Bryobacter aggregatus MPL3: one gene and its partner. The protein of the gene in region 1 interacts with the protein of each later gene in a pairwise test. Links are inferred from orthologs where the notes say so. Each region holds a gene or a part of one and is shown on either strand. Other genes may lie near its edges. The genes, in order: rho and hfq.

Region 1 (8,281 bases):
AGCCGGCCCTAAACCTTTTTCCGTCGATCGGAAGGATGCCGACAGGCGTTCGGCGCGATGTCCATGGAAAAGCTGGCTCCCATCCTTACTATTCACAACCCGATAAAGCTCGACGGGGCTTTCGGTGATCTCTCGAGCAACTTCAAAGCGTTGGGGCCGTCTCCTCTCCACTCGCTCTTTGAGCTCGATCACATAGGAATTGGAGTAAGCACTGCCGGGGAATCGAATCTTCACCGCGTGCTCCCCTACCGGCAAGCCTGGAGGCAGGCGCGAGTTTGCTTGCCACTCCCCCTGGGCATTGCAAGCCACAATCATCGGTGCGATCCCAAAGCCGCCAACCTCAATTAAGAGACCATGCCGGTCAACAAACTTTTCACAGTCGAAGTAGATGCAGATGTACTCATCAAGCCCCAGATGAAACTCATTGTTATGGCTTCGATTGTTCACCGCAGCAACTAATACCGGGGGCTGCTCCTGAGGGCATATTGGCGGGGCCTCCCATTTCCGACGGCAGATCAGCCCCGCACGTCCTCCGCGGCTATATTGCAAGGTGACGGAAGCAAAACCAGCCGCTCTGCACAGAGCGAGAAGACAATTTGTTGTCGGTCCAAACCAATTGTCAATCTGGCCGCCCAATTCATCGATTTCATAAAACTCCATCGACACTTGATCGCTGCGCGAATCGGATGAATCGGTGACATAAGATTCGACATAGGCAATGTCTCGCGTCAGAGAACACAGTTGCTCCAAGGCAAGGAGTGGATGACGCAGGTGGTATAGCACGCCGAGAAAGAGGACAACATCGAAGGTTCCCAAGATCTGGGAAGACATTTCATCGACATCGACAATTCTGTAATCAACGCTGGAATCTAAAACCGCAATCATGGAGCTGAATTCGCGATACTCCACACAGTCGATTGCGACAACTTCTGCCCCACGCTTCTCTAACTCGAAACTATTCCAACCCGATGCCGCACCGATGTCTAAAACCCGAAGCCCTTGGAGCTGTCCCGGCACTTCCAGGTCGCGCAGCCGCTGCTGCAGCGCATCGATCGGAATCACCCCAGGGACAATGACCCCATCGGGCAACTCCAGGCTATGATAATTTGTTTGCTGATCGATGGAGGCAACCCAATCACGCACCTTCGCTCGAAACTCTTCGCTCTGCGCCAGACTCATTCAGAAATCTCCCCCCTTATGTCATATCACTCGTTCTGAAATCAAAAATCTTAGCCGTTCATGCTCGAAAGGAAGTCCGAGTTACTCCGCGCCTTCGACAGACGTCGAGGTGGATTTCGTGGTTACCCGTTCCCTTGAACTCTTCGAAAATCACGTCGTCCATGCAGCTTACCTGGGGCTAGTGGCTTCTACTCGATTCCCGTCATCAGATCTCAAAAAATTGATAGATCCAGAAGTGCTGTTTTCGTCACGCCACGCCCCAGGCAGGAGATGGTAATGGGACTCGGCCCCGCGATGGCATCCGGTGTCACGCTCACAACAACCTTAATTGGCCAATCCACCTCTCGGGAGGGCATCCGATCGAAACTCAAAGCGATGCCTGCGTATGTCGGGGCGGCTGTACATGAGAGGTTGCTGTCGAAACCCGCTATAGCGTTCACATTGAAGAAAAACGGCTTCGTCGGCGACAAGTCAGCTGTCAAGTTAAGCGAAGGGCGATCAAACTCCTCAAAACTCAGATCGAAAGATGGAATTGGATTCTCAAAATCCGCCGAGCGGTAGGAGTCCGAACTCGCCAAAGATTCACCGTACCATCTCTCTAGCGGCCCACCGCAATTGACGCTCGCGTGCTCAATTTTGAAGTGTCCACCGGCTTGGTCTCGACGAATCTTCCAACCTGGCACAGATCCCCTTAGCGTATAGGAAAATGGCATAGCTCCCGCGGCCTCAAAGAATTCATTTACCGTATATGCAAAAGATCCGGACTGAGTCACGACTTGCACCTCCCATGTACAGGTTCCTGGCCGGAGCACTTGGATGGGAATGGCGAAGGACAGCTCCTTATAGCCAGAGGGAGGAATTGGGATTGGAGAAGCAGTTAAAGTGGGAGTTCCAGCGAGTACAACGCTAATTTGTGCACCTCCCAATTGCCACGCTACTGTTTGCCCTGCGACGTCTTTACGATCTACAAACTCCTTGATTCCTGAATCGGCATCGATCGTGAGGATTAGACCACTTCTTTGGAATGGACCGCTTTCTCCGACCGCCAGGCGCAGAGCTTCAGCATTCGCTTGCAGGATCATCGTATGAGAGCCGGGCGTTAGGAATTCTGAAGTTGCTAGCTCAAGATACTTCGTTCCCTTCTGCAATCGCCCGCTGAGCTTGTACCGACCTGCCTTACGGACGCTCAGCGCTACGGACAAACCGACAACCTCCGGCTTACCGTCACTGTCGGAATCGACAGAATAGTCTTGGACTCCACCAATTCTTCCCAACCAACGGGTAACAGGTAGACTCGCAAACGCCGACCGCTCGTAGGCAACACTACTCCAAGTACCACTGGCATTTGCCGTGAAATCGCAGTTCCCAGCATTGGAAATCGTCACCTTTGCGCCGTAGATTCCATCCCCCACTTCCCAGTCAGAATCCTTGTCACCAGAATCCAACAAACTGAAAGTACTTTTCGTACCACGCGCTTCCGCCCGAGTGAGGAAATAAGGATCAAAGGGGCCGCGGGGTTGACGGATCACAATTTCGGGAGAAGTCCACACTTGGCCAGGTGTGAGCTGCCCAACCGGTAGCATGGAAGGACTCGCCGTATGGGCGATCGTGTCCGGCTCGATGAAAAACATCAAGTCATTGAGGTTGCCAACAGCATTACTCTTCAACCTGAGCTGGGATCGAACAATTCGCACGTCACCTTCAACCGTACTCCCCAGCGCTACCCAATCTACTAACTCAACCAGCGAGGCAACATCGTGCCGACATTCCATCGTCACAGAAATTGCCGCCCCGGGTAGAGGTGTATTCCCGTCAAAGAGTGCTGCAGACAATACAGCCTCCCGATCTTCCTGAAATCCGTCATCCTTGGTGAAAATCTGAAAGCGGACGGTATCGTCATCGACGATGACATATTGGGCGTCAAAAGGATCATTGAGATTCGATGTTAGTTCCAGGCGCCAATTTCCTTTAGCAATCACGCTTGGAAACTGTACGGCAGTCGCATAGCCGACTCCCAGTTGAGGCAAACCAGTAGTGCCATCTGAATATTGGGACTCAAATTGGAATCCAAACGAAGAAGCGTTGGACGCAATGATTCTCTGATTCGAAGGACTCAAGATCGCCACTTCGACGACAGAGGGCGACTTCAATATGAGGATAGCGCCGCCCTTGGGATGAATCACAGTCCGGGTAAAGGTCATGGGTCTCACTTTCATGACACCAAGATTCCCGGAATCGAGCGGAATTTCTTTATCCTGTCCGGACAACAACATCAGAGTTAGAGCCATGCTCATGAGTAATCGCGTGCTTTTGAGAGCTTTCATCTATCTTCCCTGCGATCTTCCTGACTCGTTGCCTGAGTCTTTTGATAGGCCACCGACATCGATCATGATGACTTCCGAAATATTCGGTTGCCACAAAAGGTAGTTGAAACGAGCATACGGACTCAGAAATGGAATATAGCTTCCCACTTGAGTGATGCTGAGCCGAATCGGCCGGCCAAATCCGGCCAAATGAAAAATACGTGCTTCCGACTGAGGATCGAATATTTCAAGGTGTAAAGCGCCATCTTCATTGCGGAAGGGGCCCACCCTTGGGCCAACAGGATCCAGCTTGCTACTGAAGACATAGATGAGATATGTAAAGCGTGACGCTTGGTCAATTAAGCCCTCACAGGTATACCAGTAGCTATCGGGGAGCGCAGCGGTGAAGATTTTCCCTCTCCAATGAAACTGACCGTTGACACTTCGAGCAGCCGGAATGAAAGAATTGACGCAACGAGGATAGGCAATATTATCCATTCGCATCGGCGGTGGAGAACTGAACTCTGCAGGTTCATCTTCTCTTTTAGGCAAGATTCGCCAACCGTCCGCTACCTGTTGCGCATAGAAGTGATTTCTGTTTTTCCCATCATCGAAAGTGTCAAATTCAGCTACCAGTGGGGATGGACTGATCAGCCCCTGAAAGATGAAGGGCCCCGAATATTTCGATGCACGCATATCCAACTTGAAATACTTCACCTGACTCTCGATCGAGTCGATGTGATAACCGGGCGCGGCGCATCCAGCCATGACGGAAACGAATGGCAACCACCCATAAACACGATTCATCTGCAAGGTCTCTCTGGCATTCCCATCGGCTGCTTAGTCCGATAACCGTAGCGAGCCTGGGCTAGAAACAAAGAATCCCGCCAAACGCGACAGCGCCTGGCGGGATCTTCTTTGAAATTGGCTTCGTTTTAGCCGTTCATACTGGAAAGGAATTCCGAGTTACTCCGCGCCTTCGACAGACGATCGAGCAGCAATTCGACACTTTCGGTAGGCGAGAGCGGCGCGAGCACGCGGCGCAGCACCCAGATCCGGTTCAGCTCATCCTTCGGCAACAGCAGTTCATCCTTACGGGTGCCGCTCTTGTTGATGTCGATCGCCGGGAAGACACGCTTGTCGACCAGCTTGCGGTCGAGGTGGATTTCGTTGTTACCCGTTCCCTTGAATTCTTCGAAAATCACGTCGTCCATGCGGCTGCCGGTATCGATCAGAGCGGTGGCGACAATCGTCAGGCTGCCACCCTCTTCGATGTTGCGGGCCGCACCGAAGAAGCGTTTCGGACGTTGCAGCGCGTTGGAATCCACACCGCCTGACAGCACCTTGCCCGAAGGCGGCACCACGGTGTTGTAGGCGCGCGCGAGACGCGTAATCGAATCGAGCAGAATCACCACGTCGCGCTTGTGTTCGACCAGGCGCTTGGCCTTCTCGATCACCATTTCAGCCACTTGCACGTGGCGGGCGGCCGGTTCATCGAAGGTCGAGCTGATCACTTCGCCCTTGACGCTGCGCTGCATGTCGGTGACTTCTTCCGGACGCTCATCGATCAGCAACACGATGAGATTCACTTCCGGATGATTGGTCGTAATCGAGTTGGCAATCGACTGCAACATCATCGTCTTACCAGTGCGGGGTGGGGCGACAATCAAACCGCGCTGGCCCTTGCCGATCGGGGTCAGCATGTCCATCACCCGGCCGGAATAGTTTTCCTTCGTCGTCTCCAGCTTCAGGCGTTCCTGCGGATAGAGCGGCGTGAGGTTGTCAAAGAAGATCTTGTTGCGGGTCTCCTCCGGCGCCTCATAGTTAATCGCGTCCACCTTGATCAGGGCAAAGTAGCGTTCGCCTTCCTTCGGAGGACGGATCTGGCCGGAGATCGTGTCGCCGGTACGCAGGTCGAAACGGCGGATCTGCGACGGTGAGACATAAACGTCATCGGGACCGGGAAGGTAGTTGTATTCGGGAGCCCGCAGGAACCCGAAGCCATCCGGCAAACACTCCAGCACGCCTTCCGAGAAGATCAACCCGCTCTTTTCCGCCTGGCTCTGCAGGATCTTGAAAATCAATTCCTGTTTCCGGAGCCCGGCCGTCTGGACCAGACCGAAATCCTTGGCAATCACGTTCAGCTTCTGGATACTCATATCCTTCAGCTCAACGAGATTCAGGTTCGGCGCCTGCTCTTTGACTTCGCGACGGCGGTTCTTGCCCGCATTCTCAGCGGCAGCATTTGCTCCGTTTGCCTCGGGGGCCGTCTCTTGCGGCGAATTGGCCGCTAGCTCTTTGTTTTCGTTATCGTTTGCCAAATTTCCCTCACTCCGCGGCCACTTAAGGCCGAGAACGGCATGACTTCTCTGCCGGGCACTTCCGCCCGCATTTCTCTCATGCCCTTTTCTTCTTCCTTCCGGTTGAGCTTGTCGATCTTGGTCGCCACAACCAGGTATGGTCGCTGGTGGTATTCGAGATATTCCCGAAGTGCTCGGTCAGGTTCCATCCACCCGCGTCGCGAGTCGATGAGGAGCAGCGATAATTCGAGTGTTTGGCGTCGAAGCAGATACGCATCTGCAAGCTCTTTCCAATGTGCCGATTCTGATTTCGGAACTCTCGCGTATCCATATCCAGGTAGATCGACAAGACAAAGTCTGCTGCCCACCCGAAAAAAATTGATGGTCTGTGTCCTTCCCGGCGTAGAGCTGACAAAGGCCAACTTTTTCTTGCCGGCCAGACGATTCAGCAATGATGACTTCCCCACATTACTCCGGCCTAGGAATGCGTACTCAGGAAAAGTTTCAGGGGGAAATTGTTGTGGGTTTGCTGCGCTGGCTAGGAATTCAACATCAAACATCCCGTCTCCAATAGAAAAAAGAGGGCGTCTGAACCAACGCCCTCCATTCTAGCTCAAATTTTGAATTTTCGTGGGTCCAGATTTCTGGACCCACTCTCATCTGTTGCATGAAGCTTAGTGGCGGATATCTTCCACTGGCTTAGCCGAGTACTCGATCGTGTGCGGCGGAATGCCCACCGGCTCACTTTCAAGTGCCAGCTTCAGCACTTCATCCATGTGGGCGACAAAGTGCAGCTTCATGTTCTTCTTGACGATATCCGGGATATCGACAAGATCCTTCTCATTGTCCTTAGGCAGAATCGCTTCCGTGATGCCGAAGCGATGCGCCGCCAGCAACTTCTCTTTCAACCCACCGATCGGCAATACCTTGCCGCGCAGTGTGATCTCGCCGGTCATCGCGACGTCGCCACGCACCGGAATCTTCGCCAGCGCACTCGAAATCGAGGTAGCGAGCGTGATGCCAGCCGACGGACCATCCTTCGGGATTGCTCCCTCCGGAACGTGCACGTGGATGTCGATGTGCCGGTAGAAGTCCCGCGGCAGACCGAGTTGGTGTGCGCGGCTGCGCACATAGCTCATGGCCGCCTGCGCCGATTCCTGCATCACATCGCCCAGCTTGCCCGTCGTCGTCAGCTTGCCGCGACCCTCGAGGATTGAGACTTCCGTGGTCAGAATTGAACCGCCCACTTCCGTCCAAGCCAAGCCTGTCGTTGAGCCGATCTCGTTCTTGCGCTCGGTCACCGTGTCCCGGTATTTCTCCGGTCCCAGGAACTCGTGCACATTCTCGGCGGTGACCGTCGCCTTCTTGAATTCGGGCCTTGCCTCGGCCGGCACTGCTTCCTTCGAAGCAATGTCGACGATCTCTGCCTTCTTCTTCGATTTCGACTTCTTCACCGGCTTCTCTTCTTCGGCCGGAGTATCCATCGGCATGGACATCACCAGCGAACGGGCCACCTTGCGGAAGACGTTGCCGACTTCGCGCTCGAGATTGCGGACACCCGCTTCCCGCGTGTAACCGTTGATCAGGGCGAGCAAGCCGCTGTCTTCAAACTCGATCTGGTCGGTTTTGAGACCATTGCCTTCCAGCTGTTTCGGCACCAGGAAGCGCTTGGCGATCTCGAGCTTCTCAAGCTCGGTGTAACCGGACAAGCGGATCACTTCCATACGATCCTGCAGCGGGCCAGGAATCGTGTGCAGCACGTTCGCCGTGGCGATAAACAGCACGTTCGACAGATCGTACTCGACGTCGAGATAGTGATCCTGGAACGAAGTGTTCTGCGCCGGGTCGAGAACTTCGAGCAACGCCGCGGATGGGTCGCCCCGGAAGTCCATCGACATCTTGTCGATCTCATCGAGCATGATCACCGGATTCTTTGTTCCAGCCTTCTTCATCATCTGAATCAGCTGGCCCGGCAGCGCACCGATGTAGGTGCGGCGGTGGCCACGGATCTCGGCTTCGTCACGGACGCCACCAAGGGACAGACGCACAAACTCGCGGCCCGTCGCCTTGGCGATGGACATGCCGAGCGAGGTCTTACCCACGCCGGGAGGTCCGACAAAGCAAAGGATCGAGCCCTTCGGCTTTTCAACCAAGCGGCGGACGGCGAGGAACTCCAGAATGCGTTCCTTGATCTTGTCGAGGCCGTAATGATCGCTCTCGAGAATGTCCTTCGCGAAATTCAGATCGCGAATTTCCTTCGAGGCTTTCTTCCACGGCACGGCAAGCAGCCAATCGAGGTAGTTGCGGCTGACGGTCGACTCGGCCGACATCGGCGGCATATTTTCCAAACGGCGCAGTTCGCTCATCGCCTTCTCAAAGGCGTCCTTGGGCATGCCCGCAGTTTCGATCTTCTTCTTCAGCTCGTCGTATTCGCTCTTCTCGCCGCGGCCCAGTTCCTTCTGAATCGCCTTGATCTTCTCGTTGAGGTAGTACTCTTTT
Region 2 (8,238 bases), 2.1 Mb from region 1 along the record:
CGGCGCTTCCATCGCTTGAGCCATTGTCGACCACGATCCACTCGCAGCTTACCCCCTCCTGTCTGGCGAGCGATTGAAGACAATCGCGTAACAGGCTCACGCGATTGAAGTTAACAACAATCACACTCACTGCGGGATGGAGACTTGTCCTCGACAAACTCATGTATTATAGCGGTAAGGAAGACACCGCAAAGCACATGCAAAGCTTGGGCGTGAAGCTGCGCTTAGAACGGGAGCGGCAGAAGATCGGCATTCAGAAGATTGCCGAGGATACTCGAATCGCCCAGCGATACCTGGAAGCGATCGAGGCGGACGACTTGGCGTCCTTACCTGGAGAGTTCTTCTACCGCGCGTTCGTGCGCCAATATTCGAAGTACATCGGCTGGGATCCGGATGAGACGGAGAAGATGATTTCGCTGGTGAGTTCCGTCCCCAGTTTTGAGGCTGCCGCACCTATTGCCGCCTCCTCATCGACCTCATTGTCTGTCGCACGGGATCCACAGATCAGTGCATTGCGCGAATCGCTGAAGGACAAACCGATGCGGGATGCGCAGGAGCCCGGATTATCCAAAGCCTGGATCGCGTTTGCCACTGTGATTATTGTGGCCTGCGGAGGATACTTCGCCTGGAGAAATTTCCCGGCAGCAACAGGCACGGCGACAGTAGCGGCGAGTGCGGCTCCCGTTGCCGAGCAGCCCGCGCCTAAGACTGCTGCGCCGCCCGTGGTGCAGACAGCGCAGACGGAAGCTCCCAAGCCCCCAGAACCAGTGCCCCAGGCCCCCCAGCAGCCTGTGACGGCCAAACCGGCGGAAGGACAATTCAACCTGACCCTGCGCGCGAAGGAGACTACCTGGATTCGCATCACTTCCGATGGAGCCAAGACCTTTGGCGGCACCCTCGACGCAGGCCAGGAACGCTCGATCAATGCCCGCATGGCTGAGATCATCATCGGGAATGCCGGCACTCTGGACGTCATCTACAACGGCCAGTTGCTGCATATCGGAAACAAAGGCGAAGTGAAGACGCTGCTGATCAATAGCGAAGGTTGGAAGTTCAAGCCGAAGGCGCCGCCAGCAGAACCGTCTTCAACCACCGGTAACGGTTCCCCGGGTGCTTCTGCGCCGGGTTCGTTCTAAGAGCAGCAATTCACGCCGTCTCCGGCGTTTTGTGCTGATATCGATCTGCCGCCAGAACTGGCGCGCATAGTCGATGGCCGAGACGATCGTGAAGATGACCGCAGCCCACATGGCCAGGATCCCCGCATTGTGGAATTCCGGGGAGCGAAGGCCCGCCATCGCAAGACCCACGCCAGCAACCTGCAGCACCATCTTCGACTTTCCAAGATCGCTTGCCGGGATCAGATATCCCTCGCTGAGCGCAATGCTGCGCAAGCCACTGATCGCAAAGTCGCGGCCAATGATCAGAATCACCATCCAGGCAGGAACCGCTTTCACCTCCACCAACGCGATGAGCGAGGCAGAAATGAGTAGCTTATCCGCGATAGGATCAAGCAACATGCCAAGGGTGGTGATCTGACGCCACTTGCGTGCCAGATAGCCATCGAGCATATCGGTGAGGGCCGCCACGAGAAAGATCGCCAGCGCCAGCATCTCATTCCCCATCTCAAAGCTGAGGCCGGGTAAGTCGACGACATAGACACGGCGCTCCTGGACCAGGGCAGCAACCACCAGTGGCACAAAGAAGATCCGGGCCAGCGTTAATAGGTTAGGCAGATTCAAGCGGGAAAACTGCCCTCAGGATATCAATTCGAATTGGACCAGGCGGCCGCGCACGCTCGCTGGAACTTCCACTTCAAACTCAACCCACTCGTCAACCTCCTGCTTGGAGAGAACCTTGGTACGTTCATGCACGAGATGGAGAGGGCCACCTTCGCTGGCTGGGATGCGCAAACGCATCCACTCGACAGGGTCCATCTGCATCTCGCGATCCATCGCGGCAAGCAGCTTTTCGATTCCAGAACCATCCCAGGCACTTACGGCGATCACCTCGGCGTTGGCGTCCTGCAACACGCGGCGCCCTTGCGCCACTTGCTCAGAAGCATCCTTCACCAGATCGGCTTTGTTCAACACCAAGATCTGCCGTGTGCCTTCAGCACCAATCTCTTTCAGCACATGATGCACGTGCTCCACATAAGAAGTGGCGTGCGGACTCGAAGCATCAACGACATGCAGCAGTAACTTTGCTTCCACCACTTCTTCGAGTGTCGCGCGGAAGGATTCCACCAGCGTGGTGGGCAGGCGGCGGATGAAGCCGACGGTGTCGCTCAACAGGATCTTCCGTTTGGAAGGCAGAACAATGTGGCGAACCGTTGGGTCGAGGGTGGCAAACATTTTCGCGTCCGCCAGCACAGCAGCGTTCGTCAGGCGATTGAAGAGAGTGCTCTTGCCTGCGTTCGTGTAGCCCACCAGGGCCACGGTCTCAAGCGGCACGCTCTGGCGCTGCTTGCGTTGGATGCCGCGCCCGCTACGGACCTTCGAGAGATCCTGCTTGATGTTCTTGATGCGCCCGTTGATCTTGCGGCGATCGCTTTCGAGCTGCGTCTCACCTGGACCGCGGGTTCCGATCCCGCCGCCCTGCCGGGTCATCATGACACCACGGCCCGCAAGGCGCGGCATCAGGTAATTGAGCTGCGCCAGCTCCACCTGTAACTTGCCTTCGCGCGTCCGGGCGCGCGCCGCAAAGAGGTCGAGAATTAACTGAGTGCGATCTACTACTTTTCGCCCCAGTTCGCGCTCTAGATTTCTTTGTTGGGTAGGTGTCAGTTCGCCGTCGAAAATGACAGTGTGAGCATTCACACCTTCGGCAAAAGCCAGAAGCTCGGCCACCTTACCGGCGCCAATCAAAGTGGTGCGGTCGGCCTGCTCCCGTGTTTGTGTGAGCCGGCCTGCCACCTGTGCCCCTGCGCTCTCGGCAAGTGCATGCAGCTCATTCAACGATTCCTCAACGGAGAGTTCCGTCAGAGGATTCGAAGAATCTTTCTGCTTGCGCAAGTGAGCGCCGGCAAGAATTACAATCTCGCTCAATTAGTTTCCGTTTGATTCCACCGGAATGGGCGGGGGACTGCTCACATTGGTGTTGGAATGAGGCACAGAATGCCCAGTCTTAGACACCACTACTGTCGAAATCGCATGCTTGAAAATCAATTGTTCCTGGTTGTTCGCCTCAAGCACCACAGAGTATTTGTCAAAGCTTTTGATCCGGCCTGAGAGCTTCACCCCGCTCATCAGGTAAATCGTCAAGTAAGTCTTATCTTTGCGGGCGTTATTGAGGAAAGCCTCTTGTATATTTTGCTGTTGTGCCAGCTTTTCCATCTCGTCGCCTCTATCTTTTTTTTCGCTGTTCAACGTTTCAGCCAATAAGGACGATTGTACAACAGCATACCCTCCAAGCTGCCCGGCTAAACTGGACTTGGCATGGCTCCAGACACCCCATTGGCACTTCGGATTGCACGCGTCAGCGTGGTTGCCGGGCTCTGTCTTGCCACCCTCAAGATCAGCGTCGGGTATTGGGCAAATTCGCTCGCCGTGATTGCGGACGGCATTGAGAGTGCCGGGGATGTGGTCGCGTCGGTGATCCTCTGGCTGGGACTCCGATTCTCCGCAGAACCCGCCGACGAGAATCACCCCTATGGCCATGGGCGGGTGGAGATTCTGGCAGGGCAAGCGATCGGAGCCTTTCTCATTACCAGCGGCGCCATTCTCGGCTGGCAAACGATTCTGCATCTGCAGCAACCGCAATCGATCCCCCGTCCGTTGGCGCTCGTAACCGTCTTTTTCTCGATTGGAGTGAAGCTGTTTTTAGCCCGCTGGAAAATGCGGGCGGCGCGGCGCTTTCTTTCCGCTGCGCTCGAGGCCGACGCGGCGAACGACTGGCTGGACGTGTTGTCGGGTGTGGTCGCCATTTGCGCCGTCGCGCTGAACTATTGGCAGCCCCAACGCTTCCCGCATGCCGATTCGGTAGGGAGCATTCTCATCGCCGCGCTGGTCATCGTGCTCGGCTTTAAGGTGCTGCGCGATTCGAGCTGGGAATTGCTCGATACGATGCCATCCGCCGAAGTGCTGGCCGAGATCCGCGCCTGCGCCCTCAGCGTCCCCGGCGCTCTGGGCATCGAGAAGTGCCGGGCCCGCAAGACGGGTTTGCAGTACCACGTCGACCTGCATCTGGAGGTGCAGCCGGACATCACCGTGGACAGCGCACACACGATCAGCGGCAAAGTCCGCAGCGCAATTCGGCAGTCGATTCCCTGGGTGGCCGACGTCCTGATTCACATTGAACCCGCTCCAGAGCAGAATAAAAACTAATGGACAACATCCACATCGCCAAGCTCCTTGATGAGACCGCCGACCTGATGGAGATCGCCGCAGAAGATGGCTTCCGGATCCGGAGTTATCGCAATGCCGCAAAGGCGATTGAAGGGTATCCCGATTCCGTCCTCGCGATTCTGGCGGACACAACACGCAAGGTAACCGACATTCCTGGCATTGGAAAAGGCATCGCCGCGGTGCTCGCCGAGATCGCAGCCCGAGGCAGCTTTGAACGCCGCGACGAAATGCTGGAGAAGTACCCGCCGACTTCCCTCGAATTGCTGAAAATTCAGGGGCTCGGGCCGAAGAGTATTGCCGTGCTGATCGAGCAGTTCCGGGTGTCGACCATCGACGATCTCGAACGCATTTGCCGTGAACAAAAGCTGCGTGATCTTCCCCGCATGGGAGCAAAACTCGAGGAGAAGATTCTCAAGTCGATTGCGCAGTACCGGCGCAGCGCCGGGCGCTTCCTCATCGACTTCGCCACGGAGACGGCAAATGAAGTGAAGGATCTCTTTGCGAGTATTCCCGGCATTACCAGCATCAGCCCAGCGGGCAGTGTACGGCGGGGCAAGGAAACCATCGGCGACGTCGACATCCTGGTAGCAGGCGAGAATGCACTCGAGTCGCTGGAAGTGTTTGCCAGATGGGGCAAGGTGGATGAGCTGCTGGCGAAGGGCGAAAACAAGGCCTCGGCACGAGTCGGAGTGGAAGGCATCCAGGTGGACGTGCGGGCGCTGCCCGAGTCGAGCTTCGGCGCGGCGATGCAGTACTTCACCGGCTCCAAGGAGCACAACGTTAACCTCAGAACGAGAGCGATTCGCTTGGGCTACACGCTCAATGAGTATTCCCTGTCGAGAGAGAGCAATGGAGAGGTGATTGCGAGCGCAACGGAAGCGGAGATCTACCAGGCGCTGGGGCTCGCCTACATTCCACCGGAATTGCGAGAGAACACAGGCGAGATCGAGGCGGCCGAAAAGAACACGTTACCTGTATTGCTCGAAGTGCATGACATCCGTGGCGACCTGCATATGCACACGCGCGAGTCTGACGGACGCGGCACGCTCGAGGAGATGGCCCAGGCAGCCAAGGCCTACGGGCACGAGTACATCGTCATCACAGACCACTCGAAGGCCCTGGCGATGGCAAACGGACTCGATGAGAAGCGAGCGATCGATTTTGCGCGGATGGTGCGCGGCATTGAGATTGAAGAGTTCGGACTCAAGGTATTTTCAGGTCTGGAGTGCGACATCTTGAAAAACGGCAAGATGGACCTCGAGAACGAGGCGCTCGCCGCACTCGACTTCGTCGTCGCCAGTGTTCATAGCCACATGAATCTCGATGAACAGGCGATGACAGACCGGCTGCTGGCGGCGCTCGAGAACCCCTACATCCATACAATTGGCCACCCGACCGGGCGCGTGCTGCTGCATCGCGATGCCTATCACTATGCCTTTGAGAAGGTGGCGGCCAAGGCGGCCGAGAAGGGCGTTTACCTCGAAATCAACGCCAGCCCGGAGCGCCTCGATCTGCATGCAGCGCTGATCCGTGCGGCGAAATCGCGCGGCTGCCGCTTCACCATCTCAACCGATGCGCATCACGTCCGGAGCTTCCAGAACATGAAGTATGGCGTACAGATGGCGCGCCGGGGTTGGCTGGAGAAAGCAGACGTCATCAATACGCAAGCCCGGGCCGACTTTGAGAAGACTATTCGCCAAGCCCGGGCGGCCAGGCTAGCCTAGGATCAACGCTAGAGGCCGCCACCTCCGAGCGCTTTGACAGGGGGCCGCACTTTGAGATTCGACCATCTGGTTTCAATCTCCTGGCGGATCGTCTTGACCATCATCACCCGGACGTCGAAACGAACCCGCTGCCACTCTTCATACCAGAGGCCAGCATCCCATTTCTTGCGGCTCATCTCGTAGTTGGTGCCCTTTTCCACCTTGCCGAGCATGCCAAATCCGATGTTGATCGTATCGAAGACAAAGACCTCAAGCCGGGTGACTTCATTGTCCAGATCGTCGATCCAAACCTTGCCGTTGATCTTTTCAAAAGCTCTTGCCCGTGCATGCTTGGCCTTGTAACCCGCCTTCGGGGTGAAGGCATAGATGTCGGTTTTGCGGCCTTTGTGTTGCTCCGTGCCCACACACTGGAAATCGAGAGCATCCGGCATCTCCGTCAACCATGCGGCTTCTTCCATCTTCGACTCGGGTGGATTCTTACGATATTCCGCCACCAGCTTGCGGAGCCGTTCTTCCTGTTTCTGGACTTCCTCCGGTGGCAGAGGCTTGTCGTCTTTGCTCAAGAGCCGCACGACAACTTGTTCTTCCCACGGGTCCCGGCGCGTTACATTCACCGTGCTCGATTTCACTTCGCCATTCGGGCCCAGCTCTCTCTTTTCCAAACGGCGAACGTAGAGAAGATCGGCCTTGGTTTTCTCGCGATGCAACAGCTTGGTCAGCGACACGCGAATGCGTTCGCGGTTGCTTTCCAGCTCATCCTCTCCCCAGAGGCAGCTAACGCAGATCAACCAAATGAGTCGTCGCATGTTCTTCCTCTATCGGGCATCCTAAATATATGAAATTAGTCTCTTCAGAAGAGAAATATCACTGTAGCCTCTTCAATGTGACAGAAGACGTTGCCAAGGACCCAGACGGTTTCGAAATCAAACGGGCAATTGTGCACCATCCCGGTTCTGCAGTCATCCTCGTGGTCGACGGGAAGAAGCGGGTTCTACTAGTACGTCAGTTTCGTCTCCCCGCAGGCAAAAGCCTTTGGGAACTCCCTGCGGGTAAGATTGATGCCGGAGAGAACGCGTTACAGGCGGCCAAACGCGAGTTGATGGAGGAGACGGGGTATAAAGCGAAATCGTGGACAAAGCTCGCGTCCTATTACGCGAGCCCCGGGTTTCTAGCCGAGAAGATGAATCTCTATCTGGCCACCGATCTCAAGGCCGGCGTCGCCACTCCGATGGAGGATGAGCGGATCGAAGCCAAATGGTTCAGCTCGAAGGAAATGGATGAGCTCATCCGCACACTCAAGATTGAGGATGGCAAGACGCTCATCGGGTATCTGGCCTGGAAGCGTTTTCACGCAACCAAGCGCTAAGCAAGCGGATTGCGGCGCCGCGATGGCTCACTTCCGACTTTCGTTCCTTCGGGATCTCGGCAAAAGTCTGACCAAAGGGCGGGTAGAGAAAGTACGGATCATAGCCGAATCCACCTTCCCCGCGAGGGGCGTCGAGGATTTCGCCTTCGACAGTGCCCCGGAAAGTCCCCAGCACCGTAGTGCCGTGCACCAGCGCAATGACACAGACGTAGCGGGCCGTCCGTAGGGGTTGCCCGGCCATCTCGCGGACCAACTTCTGGTTGTTCGCCTCATCATCGCCCGCCCAACGTGCCGAATGGACGCCGGGAGCGCCACCCAGCACATCGATTTCAAGACCGGAATCTTCGGCGATCAGCCAGCCATCGACGTGAGCGCCGTAGTACAGCGCCTTCTCGATCGCATTCGCCTCAAAGGTGTCGCCGGTCTCAGGGGCTAGCGGCAGGGCCTTCAGACCGGGCATCATTTCGACATCGATGCCAGTGAACTCCCGGATCTTGCCCGGGTTAGAGGTGGCGAGATAGAGCTTCATGCTGCAATCCGATCAGTTCCGAAATTCCGTTGCGGGCAAGAGTGATCAAGTCGGCAAGTTGCGGGTCGTCAAAAGGAATCTGCTCGGCAGTGGCCTGCAGTTCGATGAACTTGCCTGACCCGGTCATCACCAGGTTCATGTCGACGTCGGCGGCGGAATCCTCTTCGTAACACAGATCGAGAACCGGCACGCCTTTGACAATGCCGACGCTGGTGGCGGCTACCGCATCGCGGATGGGCTGCTTCTTCAAGACGCCTGCCTTCAGCAGCTTGCCGA

What was found.
Region 2: the proteins of rho (region 1) and hfq interact in binary tests that used the Escherichia coli proteins (3 or more experiments, as listed by UniProt). The link is inferred for Bryobacter aggregatus MPL3 from one-to-one orthologs.

Annotation. Positions count from the first base shown.
Region 1 is NZ_JNIF01000003.1:1,264,154-1,272,434, forward strand. Bases 3,611-6,586 are described here. They hold rho (transcription termination factor Rho), read right to left. Parts: upstream 5,804-6,586; coding sequence 4,418-5,803; downstream 3,611-4,417. Other genes in these bases: M017_RS0106185 (hypothetical protein), read right to left, coding at 3,611-4,289; yihA (ribosome biogenesis GTP-binding protein YihA/YsxC), read right to left, coding at 5,773-6,342; lon (endopeptidase La), read right to left, coding at 6,457-6,586. Also shown: M017_RS0106175 (methyltransferase domain-containing protein), read right to left, coding at 1-1,179; M017_RS0106180 (hypothetical protein), read right to left, coding at 1,392-3,503; more of M017_RS0106185, read right to left, coding at 3,504-3,610; more of lon, read right to left, coding at 6,587-8,281. UniProt on the Escherichia coli protein: Facilitates transcription termination by a mechanism that involves Rho binding to the nascent RNA, activation of Rho's RNA-dependent ATPase activity, and release of the mRNA from the DNA template.
Region 2 is NZ_JNIF01000003.1:3,331,878-3,340,115, reverse strand. Bases 1,689-4,621 are described here. They hold hfq (RNA chaperone Hfq), read right to left. Parts: upstream 3,333-4,621; coding sequence 3,045-3,332; downstream 1,689-3,044. Other genes in these bases: polX (DNA polymerase/3'-5' exonuclease PolX), read left to right, coding at 4,322-4,621; M017_RS0115500 (cation diffusion facilitator family transporter), read left to right, coding at 3,435-4,322; hflX (GTPase HflX), read right to left, coding at 1,755-3,044; pgsA (CDP-diacylglycerol--glycerol-3-phosphate 3-phosphatidyltransferase), read right to left, coding at 1,689-1,739. Also shown: M017_RS0115525 (glycosyltransferase family 2 protein), read right to left, coding at 1-163; M017_RS0115520 (helix-turn-helix domain-containing protein), read left to right, coding at 105-1,136; more of pgsA, read right to left, coding at 1,086-1,688; more of polX, read left to right, coding at 4,622-6,067; M017_RS0115490 (hypothetical protein), read right to left, coding at 6,076-6,873; M017_RS0115485 (NUDIX hydrolase), read left to right, coding at 6,903-7,433; rdgB (RdgB/HAM1 family non-canonical purine NTP pyrophosphatase), read right to left, coding at 7,387-7,962; rph (ribonuclease PH), read right to left, coding at 7,937-8,238. UniProt on the Escherichia coli protein: RNA chaperone that binds small regulatory RNA (sRNAs) and mRNAs to facilitate mRNA translational regulation in response to envelope stress, environmental stress and changes in metabolite concentrations.